3 regions of the Bacillus vallismortis genome follow, and region 2 is predicted to be linked to each of the others. Evidence: riboswitches for the same ligand, from Rfam matches in the RefSeq annotation. Region 2 holds a riboswitch; each other region holds the start of a gene.
What was found. A riboswitch is a leader RNA that binds a small molecule or an ion and turns the genes downstream of it on or off. The one in region 2 is predicted to bind thiamine pyrophosphate.
Positions count from the first base shown of each region.

Region 1: another riboswitch for thiamine pyrophosphate. It lies ahead of tenA (thiaminase II); the one in region 2 lies ahead of BV11031_RS10280 (acetylornithine deacetylase).
Region 3: another riboswitch for thiamine pyrophosphate. It lies ahead of thiT (energy-coupled thiamine transporter ThiT); the one in region 2 lies ahead of BV11031_RS10280 (acetylornithine deacetylase).

Region 1 covers NZ_CP026362.1:2,269,552-2,275,469, reverse strand. The annotation lists gene BV11031_RS12295 (monovalent cation:proton antiporter family protein) at 69-1,913, shown strand; TPP riboswitch at 1,975-2,083, shown strand; gene tenA (thiaminase II) at 2,165-2,872, shown strand; gene tenI (thiazole tautomerase TenI) at 2,850-3,467, shown strand; gene thiO (glycine oxidase ThiO) at 3,451-4,560, shown strand; gene thiS (sulfur carrier protein ThiS) at 4,560-4,760, shown strand; gene thiG (thiazole synthase) at 4,757-5,527, shown strand; gene thiF (thiazole biosynthesis adenylyltransferase ThiF) at 5,524-5,918, shown strand, end outside.
Region 2 covers NZ_CP026362.1:1,885,507-1,891,424, reverse strand. The annotation lists gene sigG (RNA polymerase sporulation sigma factor SigG) at 1-624, shown strand, start outside; gene BV11031_RS10285 (ABC transporter ATP-binding protein) at 773-1,567, shown strand; TPP riboswitch at 1,580-1,682, shown strand; gene BV11031_RS10280 (acetylornithine deacetylase) at 1,767-3,047, shown strand; gene BV11031_RS10275 (YlmC/YmxH family sporulation protein) at 3,130-3,375, shown strand; partial or broken gene pgeF (peptidoglycan editing factor PgeF) at 3,538-4,373, shown strand; gene BV11031_RS10265 (YggS family pyridoxal phosphate-dependent enzyme) at 4,380-5,072, shown strand; gene sepF (cell division protein SepF) at 5,069-5,524, shown strand; gene BV11031_RS10255 (YggT family protein) at 5,531-5,803, shown strand; gene BV11031_RS10250 (YlmH family RNA-binding protein) at 5,864-5,918, shown strand, end outside.
Region 3 covers NZ_CP026362.1:402,795-408,712, reverse strand. The annotation lists rRNA gene BV11031_RS02225 (16S ribosomal RNA) at 1-794, opposite strand, end outside; TPP riboswitch at 1,256-1,357, shown strand; gene thiT (energy-coupled thiamine transporter ThiT) at 1,458-2,036, shown strand; gene BV11031_RS02215 (GNAT family N-acetyltransferase) at 2,079-2,600, opposite strand; gene floT (flotillin lipid rafts scaffold protein FloT) at 2,618-4,153, opposite strand; gene BV11031_RS02205 (NfeD family protein) at 4,172-4,696, opposite strand; gene BV11031_RS02200 (DinB family protein) at 4,866-5,354, shown strand; partial or broken gene BV11031_RS02195 (MOSC domain-containing protein) at 5,359-5,918, opposite strand, start outside.

The DNA of each region.
Region 1 (5,918 bases), 380 kb from region 2:
TTTAAAATGAGGTTTTGTTCTTTGATTGAGAACTGAAATAACCCTGACTTAAAAAGGAGGTTCTGATTATGGCGCATTCATCTGTCGCATCTTTAGTTGTTGTACTTATCGTTGCATTTTTGACACCCATCCTTTTGCATCGCTTTAAACTGACCATCCCGGTTGTTGTTGCAGAAATCATTATGGGGCTGATTATCGGAAAAAGCGGTCTTAATTTAGTTGTCGAGGGCGATACATGGCTTGAGACGCTTTCTCTGCTCGGATTTATCTTTTTAATGTTTTTAAGTGGGCTTGAAATTGATTTTTCATCGTTTGAGAAAGGAAAGAAAAAGCAGCTCCTGCCGAACGGCAAAGCGGTGCCCAATACGTTTGCTGCGGCGTCCGTTATTTTTGCCGGTATATTTATTTTATCATTGCTGCTGTCCTATGGGTTCGTCTTGGCAGGATTTATCGAAAATGCGTTTTTAATGACGCTCATTATCTCAACGATTTCGTTAGGCGTTGTCGTTCCAACGTTAAAAGAAGAACGGATCATGAATTCAAATATCGGGCAGATTATTTTGCTTGTTGCCGTTATTGCTGATTTGGTCACGATGATTCTTCTTGCCGTGTTTTCTTCTCTATACGGAGAAGACAGCGGAAACATGTGGCTCTTGATGATCCTGTTTGCAGCCGGAGTGGTGCTTTACTTTTTCGGCCGGGTCTTTAAACATCGTTCATTTGTTGAGTCTATGTCAAAAGGGACGATTCAGATTGGGACGCGTGCCATTTTTACGTTAATTATCGTACTCGTTGCCCTGTCTGAATCACTTGGGGCGGAAAATATTCTCGGCGCTTTCTTAGCGGGGGTTCTCGTTTCCCTTCTTTCGCCAAATAAAGAACTTGTTCAGCAGCTGGATTCATTCGGCTATGGGTTCTTGATTCCGATTTTCTTTGTGATGGTCGGAGTGAAGCTGGATATTTGGACCCTTTTCCAAGATCCGAAAATTTTGATCATGATCCCGCTTCTGCTTTTGGCGCTGTTAGTCAGCAAAATTATTCCCGTCCTGTACTTGAAGAAGTGGTATGATAACCGCACCATTTTGGCGTCTGGTTTTCTGCTGACGTCAACGCTTTCTCTCGTGATTGCCGCTGCGACAATCGGCCAGCAGCTTCACGTGATCAGCGCAAATATGTCAGGAGCGCTGACGTTAGTAGCCGTCATTGCCAGTATTTTTTCACCGGTCTTCTTTAAAAAATTATACAAACGGGAGGAGCAGCCGGAGGAGAAAAAGACCATTACGTTTATCGGCGCAAACCAAATGACATTGCCTGTTACTCTTGAACTGCCGGAAGAGGAGTATGACGTGCGTGTTGTGCATGTCTATCAAGAGAACGCGGAGGAAAAGCTGTCGGAATCAGTTTTTTCTGTTGAAGCGATTTCTAATTATGAACACGGGACGCTTGAATCACTCGGCATTTTTGATACGGATATCCTGGTTGTTGCGACCGGGAATGAAGACATGAATGCGGAGATTGCACTACTTGCAAAAGAAAAAGGAACAGAAAGAGTGATTGCCAGCGTCGGATCACCCGAAAATGAAGCAACTTTGAAGGAGCAGGGAATCAACATCTTTTCTATGCTGCTGTCGACAAAAACACTGCTTCGCGCGCTAATAGAAGCGCCTGGTGTCATGAAGCTGCTCACGAACGAAGAGTCTTCGCTGTATCAAATTAATATGGAAAACAGCACATACGACGGTGTGATTTTGCGGGAATTCCCTTTTACAGGCGATGTCATCTTTGTCAGGATTTTCAGAGGTGTGGACAGCATCGTTCCTCATGGGGATACAAGGCTGAAATTGGGTGACCGCTTAATTGTCACCGGATCTCGGGGGTATGTAACGGAACTTAAGAAATCGTTGGAAGGATAAACCTTGACCAAATAGGGATTCGTGTTAATATAGAGATGCAGAACAATTCAATATGTATTTGTATAACCACTAGGGGTGTCCTTCATAAGGGCTGAGATAAAAGTGTGACTTTTAGACCCTCATAACTTGAACAGGTTCAGACCTGCGTAGGGAAGTGGAGCGGTATTTGTGTTCGTTTACTATGCCAATTCCAAACCACTTTTCCTTGCGGGAAAGTGGTTTTTTTATTTATCAGACAGGGGGAATGACGTGTGAAATTTTCAGAAGAATGCCGCAGTGCAGCCGCAGAATGGTGGGAAGGGAGCTTTGTCGATCCGTTCGTTCAGGGAATCGGTGATGGAACGCTTCCGATTGACCGTTTTAAATACTACGTGCTTCAGGATTCTTATTATTTAACGCATTTTGCGAAGGTGCAATCGTTTGGCGCCGCTTATGCGAAGGACCTTTATACAACGGGACGGATGGCAAGCCACGCCCAAGGTACATATGAGGCGGAAATGGCGCTTCACCGCGAGTTTGCGGAGCTGTTGGAGATCAGTGAGGAAGAGCGTAAGGCCTTTAAGCCGTCTCCAACGGCGTACTCATATACATCCCATATGTACCGTTCGGTTTTGAGCGGGAATTTTGCTGAGATCTTAGCAGCCCTTCTGCCGTGCTACTGGCTGTATTACGAGGTTGGCGAGAAATTGCTGACATGTGATCCGGGGCATCCGATTTATCAGAAGTGGATCAGCACATACGGCGGTGACTGGTTCAGACAGCAGGTCGAAGAACAAATCAACCGCTTTGATGAGCTGGCGGAAAACAGCACGGAGGAAGTGCGTGCCAAGATGAAAGAGAATTTTGTTATTTCAAGCTTTTATGAGTATCAATTTTGGGGGATGGCCAATCGAAAAGAAGGCTGGTCCGACCGCGGCGTAAAAGAGGTGGAGGAACTTGGAGCTTCACGCCATAACTGATGACTGCAAGCCGGTTGAAGTGTTAGCGGAAGTCATCATAGCCATTCAGAATGAAGTGGATTGCATACACATTCGAGAGCGGTCTAAATCTGCGGCTGACATTTTGAAATTGATTGAGCTTTTATCTGAAAGCGGTGTTGATAAGCGGAAATTGGTCATGAACGGACGAGTGGATATTGCGCTTTTTTCAGCGATTCATCGTGTGCAGCTGCCGAGCAGCAGCTTTTCACCGAAGCAGGTCAGAGCCAGATTTCCGCACCTTCATATCGGGCGGTCGGTGCATTCACTGGAGGAAGCGATTCAAGCAGAAAAGGAAGATGCGGACTGTGTGTTGTTCGGCCATGTGTTTGAAACGGATTGTAAAAAGGGCCTTGAAGGCAGAGGCTTGTCTTTGCTGTCAACTATCAAGCAGCGGGTGTCCATCCCGGTTATTGCGATTGGCGGGATGGCACCGGGCAGATTAAGAGGCGTAAAACAAGCGGGGGCAGACGGGATCGCTGTCATGTCGGGAATTTTTTCATCCGCTGATCCTTTGGGAGCTGCCAGACAATATTCCCGTACGCTAAAGGAGATGCGCTATGAAAAGGCATTATGATGCAATTGTCATTGGAGGCGGGATTATCGGTTCCGCGATTGCTTATCATTTAGCAAAGGAAAACAAAACAATCGCCTTGTTTGAAAGCGGGACAATGGGCGGCAGAACAACAAGCGCTGCTGCCGGAATGCTGGGCGCCCATGCCGAATGCGAGGAACGTGACGCGTTTTTTGATTTCGCCATGCACAGCCAGCGTCTGTACAAAGGTCTTGGGGAAGAGCTTTACACCATATCGGGTATTGATATCATGCAGCATAACGGCGGGATGTTTAAGCTTGCGTTTTCTGAAGAAGACATGCTGCGGCTGAGGAAGATGGATGGCTTGGATTCTGTCAGCTGGCATACAAAAGAAGAAGTTTTAGAAAAAGAGCCTTATACGTCAGGTGACATTTTCGGGGCAGCCTTTATTCAAGATGATGTGCATGTTGAGCCTTATTTTGTTTGCAAGGCATATGTGAAAGCGGCAAAAGCGCTTGGGGCTGAGATTTTTGAGCATACGCCCGTCCTCAATGTGGAACGTGGCGGTGAAGCGCTGTCCATCGAAACGCCGAATGGCTATGTATGGGCGGATCATGTCGCGGTTGCCAGCGGGGTGTGGAGCGGAATGTTTTTTAGGCAGCTTGGGCTGAATCACTCATTTTTCCCTGTAAAAGGGGAGTGCCTGTCTGTTTGGAATGATGAGATACCGCTGACAAAAACACTTTACCATGACCATTGCTATATCGTACCGAGAAAAAGTGGCAGACTGGTTGTCGGCGCGACAATGAAGCCGGGTGATTGGAGTGAAACACCGGATCTTGGCGGGCTGGAATCGGTTATGAAAAAAGCAAAAACGATGCTGCCGGCCATTCAGAATATGAAGGTGGATCGTTTTTGGGCTGGATTGCGTCCGGGAACAAAGGACGGAAAACCGTACATCGGCAGACACCCTGAGGACAGCCGTATTGTATTTGCGGCGGGCCATTTCAGAAATGGGATTCTGCTTGCTCCGGCAACCGGCGCTTTGGTCAGTGATCTCATCATGAATAAGGAGGTCAATCCAGACTGGCTGCACGCATTCCGAATTGATCGCAAGGAGGCGGTTCAGATATGATGCTACAGCTGAACGGTAAAGACGTGAAGTGGGAAAAAGACAAAGGTACAATTCAAGACCTGCTGGCGTTCTATCAGCTTGAAAATAAAATCGTTATCGTTGAAAGAAATAAAGAAATTATCGGCAAAGAACATTATCACGAAGTTGAGCTTTGTGATCGCGATGTCATTGAAATTGTCCATTTTGTAGGAGGCGGATGAGCATGTTAACCATTGGCGGGAAATCATTTCAATCAAGATTGTTGCTGGGGACGGGGAAATACCCATCGTTTGACATCCAAAAGGAAGCGGTGGCCGTTTCCGAGTCTGATATTTTAACATTTGCTGTGCGGAGAATGAACATCTTTGAAGCGTCTCAGCCTAATTTTCTGGAACAGCTTGATTTATCCAAATATACGCTTCTGCCGAATACAGCGGGCGCCAGCACCGCTGAAGAAGCGGTACGGATCGCGAGGCTGGCGAAAGCGTCAGGACTTTGTGACATGATTAAAGTGGAAGTCATCGGGTGCGGACGTTCCTTGCTGCCTGATCCTGTTGAGACATTAAAAGCGTCCGAACAGCTTCTTGAAGAAGGGTTTATCGTGCTCCCGTACACATCAGATGATGTTGTGCTCGCAAGAAAGCTGGAAGAGCTTGGCGTTCATGCCATCATGCCTGGTGCATCTCCGATCGGCTCTGGACAAGGAATCTTAAATCCTTTGAATCTGTCATTTATTATTGAACAAGCAAAAGTGCCGGTCATTGTGGACGCCGGCATCGGATCGCCTAAAGACGCGGCATACGCAATGGAGCTTGGAGCGGACGGCGTACTCCTCAATACGGCTGTATCTGGCGCGAATGATCCTGTGAAAATGGCGCGTGCGATGAAGCTCGCGGTGGAAGCGGGACGCCTTTCTTATGAGGCGGGACGCATTCCGCTTAAGCAATACGGAACGGCAAGCAGTCCGGGAGAAGGTCTTCCTGTATGACGGACAGGTACTCCAGACAGGAGCTGTTTGCTCCGATCGGCCCAGCCGGCCAGAAGAAATTGAAAGAATCGCGCGCCGTGATTATCGGCGCCGGCGCGCTTGGAACAGCGAGTGCTGAAATGCTGGTCAGAGCGGGTGTCGGCTCTGTGAAGATTGCCGACAGAGATTATGTGGAATGGAGCAACCTGCAGCGCCAGCAGCTGTATACAGAAGATGATGTCAAAAAAGAAATGCCGAAAGCGGCCGCTGCTGAGCATCGCCTCCGTTCGATTAACAGCGATGTTGATGTGACGGGCCTTGTCATGGATGTGACAGCTGAAAATATCTTCGAGCTGATTAAGGATGCTTCCATCATAGTGGATGCGGCCGATAATTTTGAAACCCGCCTGAT
Region 2 (5,918 bases):
GTCATTCAAAGATTTAATAACAGAGGAGAGTATGTTGATGACTTATTTCAGGTCGGCTGCATCGGACTAATGAAATCCATTGATAATTTTGACCTAAGCCACAATGTTAAGTTTTCAACATACGCTGTACCTATGATTATCGGAGAAATCCGCAGGTATTTACGCGATAATAACCCGATTCGTGTTTCAAGATCACTCCGGGATATCGCTTACAAGGCACTTCAGGTAAGAGAGCGGTTAATCAGTGAGACAAGCAAGGAGCCGACTGCAGAAGACATCGCAAAAGTTCTTGAAGTACCGCATGAGGAAATCGTATTTGCGCTCGATGCTATCCAGGACCCGGTTTCTCTATTTGAGCCGATCTATAACGATGGCGGAGATCCGATCTATGTAATGGACCAAATTAGTGATGAGCGCAATAAAGATTCACAATGGATTGAAGAGCTAGCTTTAAAAGAGGGCATGAGAAGGCTGAATGATAGGGAAAAAATGATTTTGAGAAAGCGGTTCTTCCAAGGGAAAACACAAATGGAAGTAGCCGAGGAAATCGGGATTTCCCAAGCTCAGGTGTCCAGGCTTGAAAAAGCGGCTATCAAACAAATGAATAAGAATATTCACCAATAATGAAAAGCCTTTAAAACAGTTTTTGTTTTAAAGGCTTTTCTATTGATTGCACGTGGTTTACGTCTTGGAAAAAATAAGGTATCCTAGTCTGTACAAAGTTTTATGAAAATTTAAATAATTATCAAAGGCAGTAAAGAGGGGGACCACGATGATTTTGCAGCTTGACAATGTCTCACTAAAACGAAATGGAAAATGGATACTGAAAAATATTCATTGGAAGGTGGAAAAAAAGGAAAATTGGGTGCTTTACGGGCTGAATGGAGCCGGCAAGACCGCGCTGTTAAATATGCTTTGCTCTTATTATTTTCCAACATCAGGCGAGATGCAGGTGCTTGGCCATGAATTTGGCAAAACGGAGCTTGGGGAGAAGCTTAGACGGAAAATCGGCCTCGTCTCAGCGGCACTTCAGCAAAAATTTTATCCGGCAGATTCAGCATTTGAAATTGCTTTGAGCGGAGCTTACGCTTCAATTGGATTATATGAAACGCCAAGTGCGCAAATCAGGGAAAAAGCGATCGGTTTGTTAGAGGACTTGGGGGCAATTGAATATGCGGACCGCCGTTATGAGACGCTTTCTCAAGGAGAAAAACAAAGAGCTTTGATTGCAAGAGCGCTAATGGCCGATCCTGAGCTGTTGATACTGGACGAACCAGTGACAGGGCTGGATTTTATTGCCCGGGAAAAGCTGTTAGATACGATTACATACATTGCAAGTAAAGAAAATGCGCCATCGATCCTTTACGTGACTCATCATGCGGAAGAAATTTTGCCGGTCTTTGACAAAGCCCTTTTATTAAAACAGGGAGAGGTCTTTCAATCGGGAGAAATGAAGGGAATGCTTACTGATCATATACTTTCCGCTTTTTTTGATACGCCAATCCATGTATTATGGAATCAGGGCCGGCCGTATTTAACAAGAGCCGAGCCGATCACGAATGCCTGACAAACTCATATTGATTCATCCTAGGGGTGCTTTTCGAAGCTGAGAGAGACATAGGTCTCAACCCTTTTGACCTGATCTGGATCATGCCAGCGGAGGGAAGCGGTGAAAAATTCGGAGTACATAGGACTCTGTTTATTTTGATGAAGCCGTTTCATACATGTGAAACGGCTTTTTGATTTTTAAAAAAGGAGCGGATGACATGAAGCCACAAATAGACTCTCTGATAAAAAGAGCGGAAGGTCAAAAGGAGGAGCTTATTCAGCTAGCAAAAACGCTGATTTCCTATAAAACACCTGCTCCGCCTGCAAGAAATACAGCCGGCATTCAGTCATGGGTTGCAGAATTTTTAAAGAAAAATGGATTCTTGATCGACAAATGGGACGTGTACCCGGGAGACCCCAATGTTGTAGGCTTGCTAAAGGGAACAGATTCAGCAGATTATCATAGCTTGATCATCAATGGCCATGTAGATGTGGCAGAGGTAAAAGAGGATGAGGAGTGGGAGGATGATCCATTTCACCCAATTGAAAAAAACGGTCTCTTAATCGGGCGAGGCGCTTCTGATATGAAAGGCGGAATGGCGTGTGTGCTGTTTGCGGTGAAATTGATTCGTGAAGCCGGTATTGAACTTCCCGGTGACTTGATTCTGCAATCGGTGATCGGGGAGGAAGTTGGAGAAGCCGGCACGCTTGAATGCTGCAAAAGGGGCTATCATGCTGATTTTGCAGTTGTGGCGGATACGAGTGATATGCATATACAAGGCCAAGGCGGAGTCATTACAGGCTGGATTGAAATCAAAAGCAGTCAAACGTTTCATGATGCGACGAGGCGGAATATGATTCACGCAGGCGGGGGAACATTCGGAGCAAGCGCAATTGAAAAAATGGCAAAAATCATTGCGGGGCTCGGTGAACTAGAACGCCACTGGTCCATTATGAAAAGTTATCCCGGTTTTACACCAGGCACAAATACGATTAACCCGGCTGTCATAGAAGGCGGCAGACATGCGGCTTTTATAGCGGACGAGTGCCGGCTATGGATCACAGTCCATTTTTACCCAAATGAAACCCATGAACAAGTGGCAGAGGAAATAGAAGATTACATCAACCGCCTGAGTGACAGTGATATTTGGCTGAGGGAAAACCGCCCTGTTTTTAAGTGGGGAGGCTCTTCTATGATTGAAGACAGAGGAGAAATTTTCCCGGCACTGGAAGTTGACCCATACCACCCAGGCGTCTTAGCGCTTACGGCGTCTCATGAGGAGGTGAAACGGGAGCGTCCGGTTATGGACGTTTCTCAATCCGTTACAGACGGGGGGTGGCTGTATAATGCCGGCATACCAAGCGTAATCTACGGTCCTGGTGATCTGCACAATGCACACTCTGTGAACGAGGAGGTATCGATTGAGCAGCTGATAGATTACACAAAAATCATGCTTGATTTTATCATCAGGTGGTGCAGCGGTAAAAAAGAACAGTAACTACGAAAATTTCTTCTTGCTGACAAGGTTCAGCCCGCCCGTTCATATACTTGAAAAAAGGACGGAAAAAGGACGTGATGGAATGATCAGCATTTCTGAATTTCAGGTGAAGGATGTCGTTAATGTCTCAAACGGAAAAAAGCTGGGGAGCATTGGCGATATCGATATCAATGTGACCACAGGCAAAATTCAGGCAATCATACTGGGGGGAAATGGGAAAGTTCTCGGATTTTTTGGAAAAGAAGAGGAATTGGTCATTCCATGGCGAAATATAGTAAAAATCGGGGAAGATGTGATCTTGGTCCGATTAAGTGAGCCGCATGCATAACCTGTTTTGTATGCCGTTGATTGGCAAATGCCGGAAGCCTAGATTCTTTCGGCACATTTCATTTAGAAATATGCAAATCGGCGCTCAACGAATGCAGAAAGATGTGGTAAAATAAGTGGGAAATTCCGCTTTTTTTAATGTTTGTCGAAAGGTTGGATCACCATGAATACATATCACCCATTCAGTCTTACCACACCTCGACACTCATGATACAAGACTGGACACAAGCGATTCAAAACGACAGAGAAGTCATCGCCGGGTTTACAACGAAAAACGGCGGTGTCAGCCAGAAGCCTTTTGAATCGTTAAATACAGGATTGCACGTTCATGACAAAGATGCAGATGTAGTTAAAAATCGTGAATATATTGCCGATATGTTTAATATTGATTTGCAGTCTTGGGTATTTGCTGATCAGACACACGATAATCGCGTCCAAAAAGTGACGCACAGTGATAGGGGAAAAGGCGCCCGTGAGTATCAGACAGCTTTAAAAGCAACAGACGGGCTCTATACAAATGAAAAGAATGTATTTTTGGCATTATGCTTTGCTGATTGTGTGCCTCTTTTCTTTTATGATCCGGTTACATCGCTTGTCGGGGTTGCCCATGCCGGGTGGAAAGGCACTGTCAAACAGATTGGCAGAGAAATGGTGAAGCAATGGGCCGAACAGGAAGGTTCAAATCCCTCAGATATTTATGCTGTGATTGGACCGTCTATCAGCGGAGCATGCTATACGGTAGACGATCGAGTCATGAATGCTGTCCGCGCATTGCCGGTTTCGGCAGAACGTGCCGTAAATCAGACGGGACAGGGACAATATCAGCTTGACTTGAAAGAACTGAACCGCCTCATACTGATCGACAGCGGTTTGGCAAATGAACAGATCTCTGTCAGCGGTTTATGCACGGAAAGTGAGCCGTCTCTTTTCTATTCACACCGCCGCGATCAGGGGAAAACTGGACGGATGATGTCCTTTATCGGAATGAAGGAGGCATAAAAGATCTTGCGTGTTGTTGATCATTTACGACATATAAACGAACGAATAAACGAAGCATGTAACAGATCGGGCCGCAGCTCCGATGAAGTTACGGTTATTGCAGTCACGAAATATGTATCGCCTGAAAGAGCACAGGAGGCAGTGGATGCGGGCATCACCTGCCTCGGAGAGAACCGGGACGCGGAACTGCTCCGCAAACAGGAAATCATAAAAGGGAATCCGGAATGGCATTTTATCGGCAGTCTGCAATCAAGAAAAGCAAAAGCCGTTGTCAATGCGGTTTCTTATATCCATTCCTTAGACCGGCTCTCATTAGCGAAAGAAATTGAAAAACGGGCTGAAGGTACTGTCAAGTGCTTTGTGCAGGTCAATACCTCTCTTGAGCCTTCTAAACACGGCATAAAAAAAGAGGAAGTCATTCCATTCATACAGGAGCTTTCCGGTTTTAGCCATATCGTTGTGGCCGGACTGATGACAATGGCTCCGCTGACTGATGATCAAGATCAGATCAGAAGCTGTTTCAAAGCGCTGAGAGAACTCCGTGACCAGGTTCAGGAGCTAAAACAGCCGAACGCTCCGTGTACAGAACTGTCGATGGGCATGTCAAATGATTTTGAAATTGCAATTGAAGAAGGGGCTACTTATATTAGAATCGGCTCATCGTTAGTCGGAAATGAAACAGGGGGTGTACAGCAATGAGTATGAAAAATAAACTGAAAAACTTTTTCTCAATGGAAGATGAAGAATACGAATATGAATATATTGAGACAGAGCGGGAATCTGACGGGGAGCAGGAGCAAAAAGAAAAGCCGGCTTACGCTGCCCAAAAACCTGCGGGCAAACAGAATGTAGTGAGCTTGCAAAGTGTTCAGAAATCCTCTAAAGTGGTGTTGAGTGAGCCGCGCGTTTATGCGGAGGCGCAGGAAATAGCAGACCATTTGAAAAACCGGCGGGCAGTTGTCGTCAATCTTCAGCGGATCCAGCATGACCAGGCTAAGCGAATTGTTGACTTTCTAAGCGGAACCGTTTATGCCATCGGCGGCGATATTCAAAGGATCGGCTCTGATATTTTTCTCTGCACGCCTGACAACGTAGACGTATCAGGCACAATTTCTGAGCTCATATCTGAAGACGAACATCAGAGGTGGTAAAGCGAGATGATCCTTTATCAAGTTTTTTCGGTTTTAAGCTTATTAATTACAATATACTCATTTGCCCTGATCATATATATTTTTATGTCATGGGTGCCGAGTACAAGAGAAACAGCGGTCGGGCGGTTTTTAGCCCAGATTTGTGAACCGTATCTCGAACCATTCAGAAAAATCATCCCGCCAATCGGAATGCTCGATATTTCACCGATTGTGGCTATTCTTGTGCTTCGGTTTGCGACAACCGGCTTGTGGGGGCTTTATCGCATGATTGCGTTTTAAAGTGACAGTTTGATAGGGGCTTGGCAGCAGCCAAGCCTCTTTACATAGAAGGGAAAGACGATGAGCGATATCTATCAGCACTTCAGAAAAGACGAGCGGGCCTTTATAGACCAGG
Region 3 (5,918 bases), 1.5 Mb from region 2:
TCCTGTTCGCTCCCCACGCTTTCGCTCCTCAGCGTCAGTTACAGACCAGAGAGTCGCCTTCGCCACTGGTGTTCCTCCACATCTCTACGCATTTCACCGCTACACGTGGAATTCCACTCTCCTCTTCTGCACTCAAGTTCCCCAGTTTCCAATGACCCTCCCCGGTTGAGCCGGGGGCTTTCACATCAGACTTAAGAAGCCGCCTGCGAGCCCTTTACGCCCAATAATTCCGGACAACGCTTGCCACCTACGTATTACCGCGGCTGCTGGCACGTAGTTAGCCGTGGCTTTCTGGTTAGGTACCGTCAAGGTGCCGCCCTATTTGAACGGCACTTGTTCTTCCCTAACAACAGAGCTTTACGATCCGAAAACCTTCATCACTCACGCGGCGTTGCTCCGTCAGACTTTCGTCCATTGCGGAAGATTCCCTACTGCTGCCTCCCGTAGGAGTCTGGGCCGTGTCTCAGTCCCAGTGTGGCCGATCACCCTCTCAGGTCGGCTACGCATCGTTGCCTTGGTGAGCCATTACCTCACCAACTAGCTAATGCGCCGCGGGTCCATCTGTAAGTGGTAGCCGAAGCCACCTTTTATGTTTGAACCATGCGGTTCAAACAAGCATCCGGTATTAGCCCCGGTTTCCCGGAGTTATCCCAGTCTTACAGGCAGGTTACCCACGTGTTACTCACCCGTCCGCCGCTAACATCAGGGAGCAAGCTCCCATCTGTCCGCTCGACTTGCATGTATTAGGCACGCCGCCAGCGTTCGTCCTGAGCCAGGATCAAACTCTCCATAAAGTAATGGAGCGCAGATTAAGTTCGTCACATCCTGTGACAACATCTGCATGACCTGCATCGCGCAGGCCCCTGACTACGCACATCGCTGTGCGATTTATAAAAATGAATTAACAGGTACGTTTTGTCTTGTTTAGTTTTCAAAGATCATTTCGTTGCCTCTTAATGAAGCAGCTTTACTAATATAACATTTCGCTTCCATTTCGTCAACAACTTTTTTCAAATTGTTTTGAAGCTTCTTGTTTTGTCCGCTGTGCATCAGCGACGTTTAATAATATAACATCTGCATTTATTTATTGCAATAGTTTTTCTAAAAAAATCTATAAAATAAATAAACTATAATCCTCGGCATATCGTCCCTTCATGTCTTTAGCATATAACTATGTTAAAAGAACATATACATTCAATAGTGTGACCTTGTTGTTTTTTTCTCTTTTTAGTATAGTAGAAACGAATTAAATATTGATAACCACAAGGGGAGCATTAAAGCTGAGAGTGAGCGGTTACGTTCTGACCCTTTGAACCTGTTAGTTAACGCTGGCGTAGGGATGTGGCAAAGTCAAATGAATTGCAGATTGTAAAGCAGTGCGTGGAACTTTTCTCATCCTTCCGCGTGCTGCTTTTTTGTTGTCCTTTTGGATTGTCTATCAATGGAAGGGGATTTTTATGAATCAATCTAAGCAACTGGTTCGCCTTATTGAAATTGCAATTATGACTGCGGCTGCTGTTATTTTAGACATCGTCTCAGGAATGTTTCTCCGAATGCCTCAAGGAGGCTCGGTCTCCATCATGATGATTCCGATCTTTTTGATTTCGTTTCGGTGGGGTGTAAAAGCAGGCCTTACTACCGGCCTGCTGACAGGACTAGTTCAAATAGCAATCGGAAACTTATTCGCACAGCATCCTGTACAGCTATTTCTGGATTATATGATCGCATTCACAGCAATTGGGATAAGCGGCTATTTCGCTTATACTGTCCGCAAAGCAACGGCAGCAAAAAATAAAGGGAAACTGATTGTTTCAGTGGTCAGCGCAGTTTTTATCGGCAGTTTCCTGCGTTATGCGGCACACGTCATTTCAGGAGCTGTGTTTTTCGGCAGCTATGCTCCAAAGGGAACGCCGGTATGGATTTATTCATTAACTTATAATGCTACTTATATGGTTCCTTCATTCATCATCTGTGCAATTGTCCTTTGTTTATTATTTATGACAGCACCGCGTTTGCTTAAAATAGACAAAGCCTAACGTGACAACCCCCAGCGCAATCCGCTGGGGGTTGTTTTTTTGTTATCTGTTAAGAGATGTTTTCAAAGCAGAAAGATCCGGCCAGCCAAACCCTATTTCTTTCAGCCTTTCTCCTGCAATTTCAAAGCTGTCCTCCGCTTTTCTTTCAGGAGAATAGGCTTGATAAAATGAAATCGAGGGGTTTTGCTCAATTACCCAAACAAACATGTTTGAAAAGCCATGATGAAGCAAAAACTCTGCTCCTTTTGCTAAGAGCGCTCTGCCTGCACCTTGCCGCTGATGCTCCTCTAAAAGGTAAATCGCGTATAGCTCGCTGTCATAGCCTTCTTGTTCAGACCGAATAGGGCCAAATGAAGCAAAGCCGAATATTGAATCTTTTTCATCTTGAGCGACAAATACACCCTTTAACGAGCGGCTTTTCCATTTGTCTTCAAATTCCTTGTAGTCCAGGCCATTTAAGTAGTCAGCCGGGATGATGCCGCGATATGTTGTTCTCCAGCTGTCGACATGCACTTTTGCAATGTCTATTATATCCTCTAACTTTGCCTCTCTCACAGTTGCCATTTGGTTCTATCCTTTCATTAGTCATTCTTCTCTTGTTTGGACCCGTTTGCTTCTTTTATTTCATTTGTTAATTCGTGAAGGCTTTGTTTTACGTTTCCTTTTCCTGAAAAGTTCTCAATCATTTCTTTTACATCAATTCCCGATGAGGCTTTTAAGCTTTCTTGAAGGCTTGACATTAAGTTTGTCGCATAGCTGGTTACTTTGTTGGCGCCGCTTGAATCACTGCTTCCCCCTGTATCAACAACAGTGATTTTATCAATATTTGAAAGAGGTGATGCCACTTGTTTTGCGTATTCCGGAAGCATTTTTACGATCATATCGAAAATCGCAGCCTGTCCGTACTGTTCAAAAGCAGCGGCGATTTTCTCTTTTGCTTCCGCTTCCGCCAAACCTTTTAGACGGATAACCTCAGCTTCTGTTTCCCCTTTCGCTTTTTCAGCTTCTGCTTTTGCAAGTCCGTCAATTCTGACTTTCTCGGCCTCTGCCTTCGCCATTGCTTCTATACTGTACTTCTTGGCATCAGCTTCCGCGAGCTGTTTGGCTTTCTCAGCTGCGGCGGACTGCTCGACTGAATAACGGTCTGCATCGGCTTTTTTCTTTACCTCTGAGTCGTATTGGCGCTCCCGGCGAAGAATTTCTTTTTCTTCTAGTTCTATTTGTTTTTGGCGTTCAATAATTTTAACCTGCATTTCCTGTTCGGTGACTTGCTGGCGCGCTCTGGCAGTCTCTAAATCATATGCCTGGTCGGCATTCGCTTTTGCCGTATCTTGTTCTCTGCGGTATTCGGCTATTTTGAGCTGATTGGTTTTTTCAGCTTCAGCGATTTCCGTCGCCCGTTCAAGTTCTGATTTTTTTGCATCTTTATCGGCTTCTGCCCGCTTAATCCGGGTTTCTTTATCAGCCTCTGCTGTTGCGATATCAGCATCGCGTTTTACTTGAGCGATTCTCGGTTTCCCTAATGATTCAAGATAACCGTTTTTATCACGTACATCCTTAATGGTAAAGGAAACAATCACAAGCCCCATTTTTGCGAGATCCTGTGAGGCCACACGCTGCACCTCTTGAGAAAATTTTTCTCTGTTTTTATAGATTTCTTCAACCGTCATCGAGCCGAGAATGGAACGAAGATGGCCTTCTAAAACCTCACGCGCTTCCTGCTCACGGTCATCTTTTGATTTTCCTAAAAATTGTTCAGCCGCTGTAGCGATTTCTCCTATAGAACCGCCGATTTTAATAATCGCAGTTCCATCAGCCATTACTGGAACTCCTTGTTCGGTATAGACTTCAGGTGTCGAAACATCAAGTTTGCTTGATAATAGGCTTAGCGGCTCTGCCTGCTGGAAGACGGGAAGGACAAAGGTTCCTCCGCCGCGGACGATTTTAAGACGGTTGCCGCCTTCATCGACATGAACATTTTTATTTCCTAGATAGCTCCCCGTTACGATTAACGCTTCATCTGGTCCTGCCGTACGATACTTTGTGATAAAAACGGCTACCAGTGCAATGAATAAAAAGAATACAACTCCGATGACAATTATAATCGGCATTGTCATTTTACATTCCTCCTTGTTTTAAATAGGTTCATGCGGAGTAACCAAAAGAACTCCGTTGTTGATATCTACGACCAAAACCGTTGTCCCGTAACTGATCTGCTGATTCTCAAAGCTGACCGCTGATTTCGAGATGGTGCCGCCTATTCCTTCAATGACCACTTCACCAAACCCGTCTATAGGAACAGCGGTAATCACTTTGCCGACCCTTCCTCTTAGATCATCTTCTTTATAAACCAGTGATTCTTCTGCGGATGATAATGGGACCAGAACAAAAAAGTGAAGCAATATCACAAGGATAATCGAAAGGATGCAAGAGAAAAGCGCGATCAACAGGTGGGATAGGGGCAATATGAGTTCGCCTATATATCCGCCTGCTGAAAAACATGTAAAAAATGCGAGCGCCAAAGTCGGATTAAGAAAGGGAATGCCTTCTGACAGCCCTGCAAACACATCTCCGAAAAATAGAAATAATAGCGTAAGACTGCCCGCAATCATAAGCGTATAAAGATAAATCGTTTGTATAGGGACGCCAAACAACTCCAAATTCCTCATCCTTTCTGCATCAATGCATTGATGAACGGCTGCCGTTACCATTTATACGAGACATAACGAAAAAGGTTTCGAAATTTTTAGATAAAGTGTGCCATTTTGAAGTGCTTTATAAATGATAATTGCTTATATATATGGTAATGTCACTTTAGGAGGAGATATGATGAGTATCTTTAATGAAGCCAGATTAGAAACGTGGAACGAAGTCAAAGGGCTTTCTGACGAAAAGCTGAATCAAAAGCCTTCTGCTGAAGAATGGAGTATACGGGAAGTTCTTGATCATTTGAAAAAAATCGATATGGCCGCACAAATCATGCTGAAGGAGCGTGTAAAGGAAGCTCCTGTTAAAAAAGTTGAAGCGAAACCGCTTGAAGCTGCACAAGACAGAAACAATAAGCGAAAAGCCCCGAGTCACCTTGAGCCTGAGCATGGATTTAAGTCAGGCAGCCAAATGAAACGCGAGCTTGATGTGGTGAGAGAACAGCTGACGGCGGCAATTGCCTCTCTAAAAGAAGAAGATTTTGAGAGAGTGCTTCCGCATCCTGTGTTTCAAGAGTTGACTATCCGCCAGTGGATCGATTTTATCGGCCACCATGAAAAGCGGCATCTCAGCCAGATTAAAGAAATTAAAGAAAAGGTGGAAAGGGCCTGATTATTCAGACCCTTTCTGCTTTTCGTTTGGCTTTCCTATGATAGGAATGGACCTCTATTTCATCTCCAGCATAAACAGCGCCTGGCCTCTCAACAATACAGACAATCCCTCTTATGCCCAGTGCGTGGCGGACGAAAGCAGACGCCAGCTTCGGCTTGTCCGGATAATAAGACTGAATGACTTCTCCCGGCTGGATACACGGATCATTTTCTCCCTCACACAGCAAAGCGGCACCGCTCGGAAAAATGAGGCGGCTCCCTTCTTTTAATGAGGTAAAATCGTGGATTACGCTGACTGCGATATTCGCTCCGAGCCATTCCGGCAAAATACTCGGAACTTCCATTTTTAAAGCCAGCTCGTCACATTCCTCTATCGAAAAATTGAAACTTGTCTGCGATTGAAAATTTCAGTTCCCCTTGAAAACATTGGTTCTCTGGCTCCCGCTTTTTTGGTCAGTCCAAAATGCAAGTCACCGGGGATGCCGCCATAATCAATATCGAACTTGTCCTTCCGCTTGGTTACGAAGCTTTCTGTATCTGCAATATACAAGCCTTCTGTTTTTGC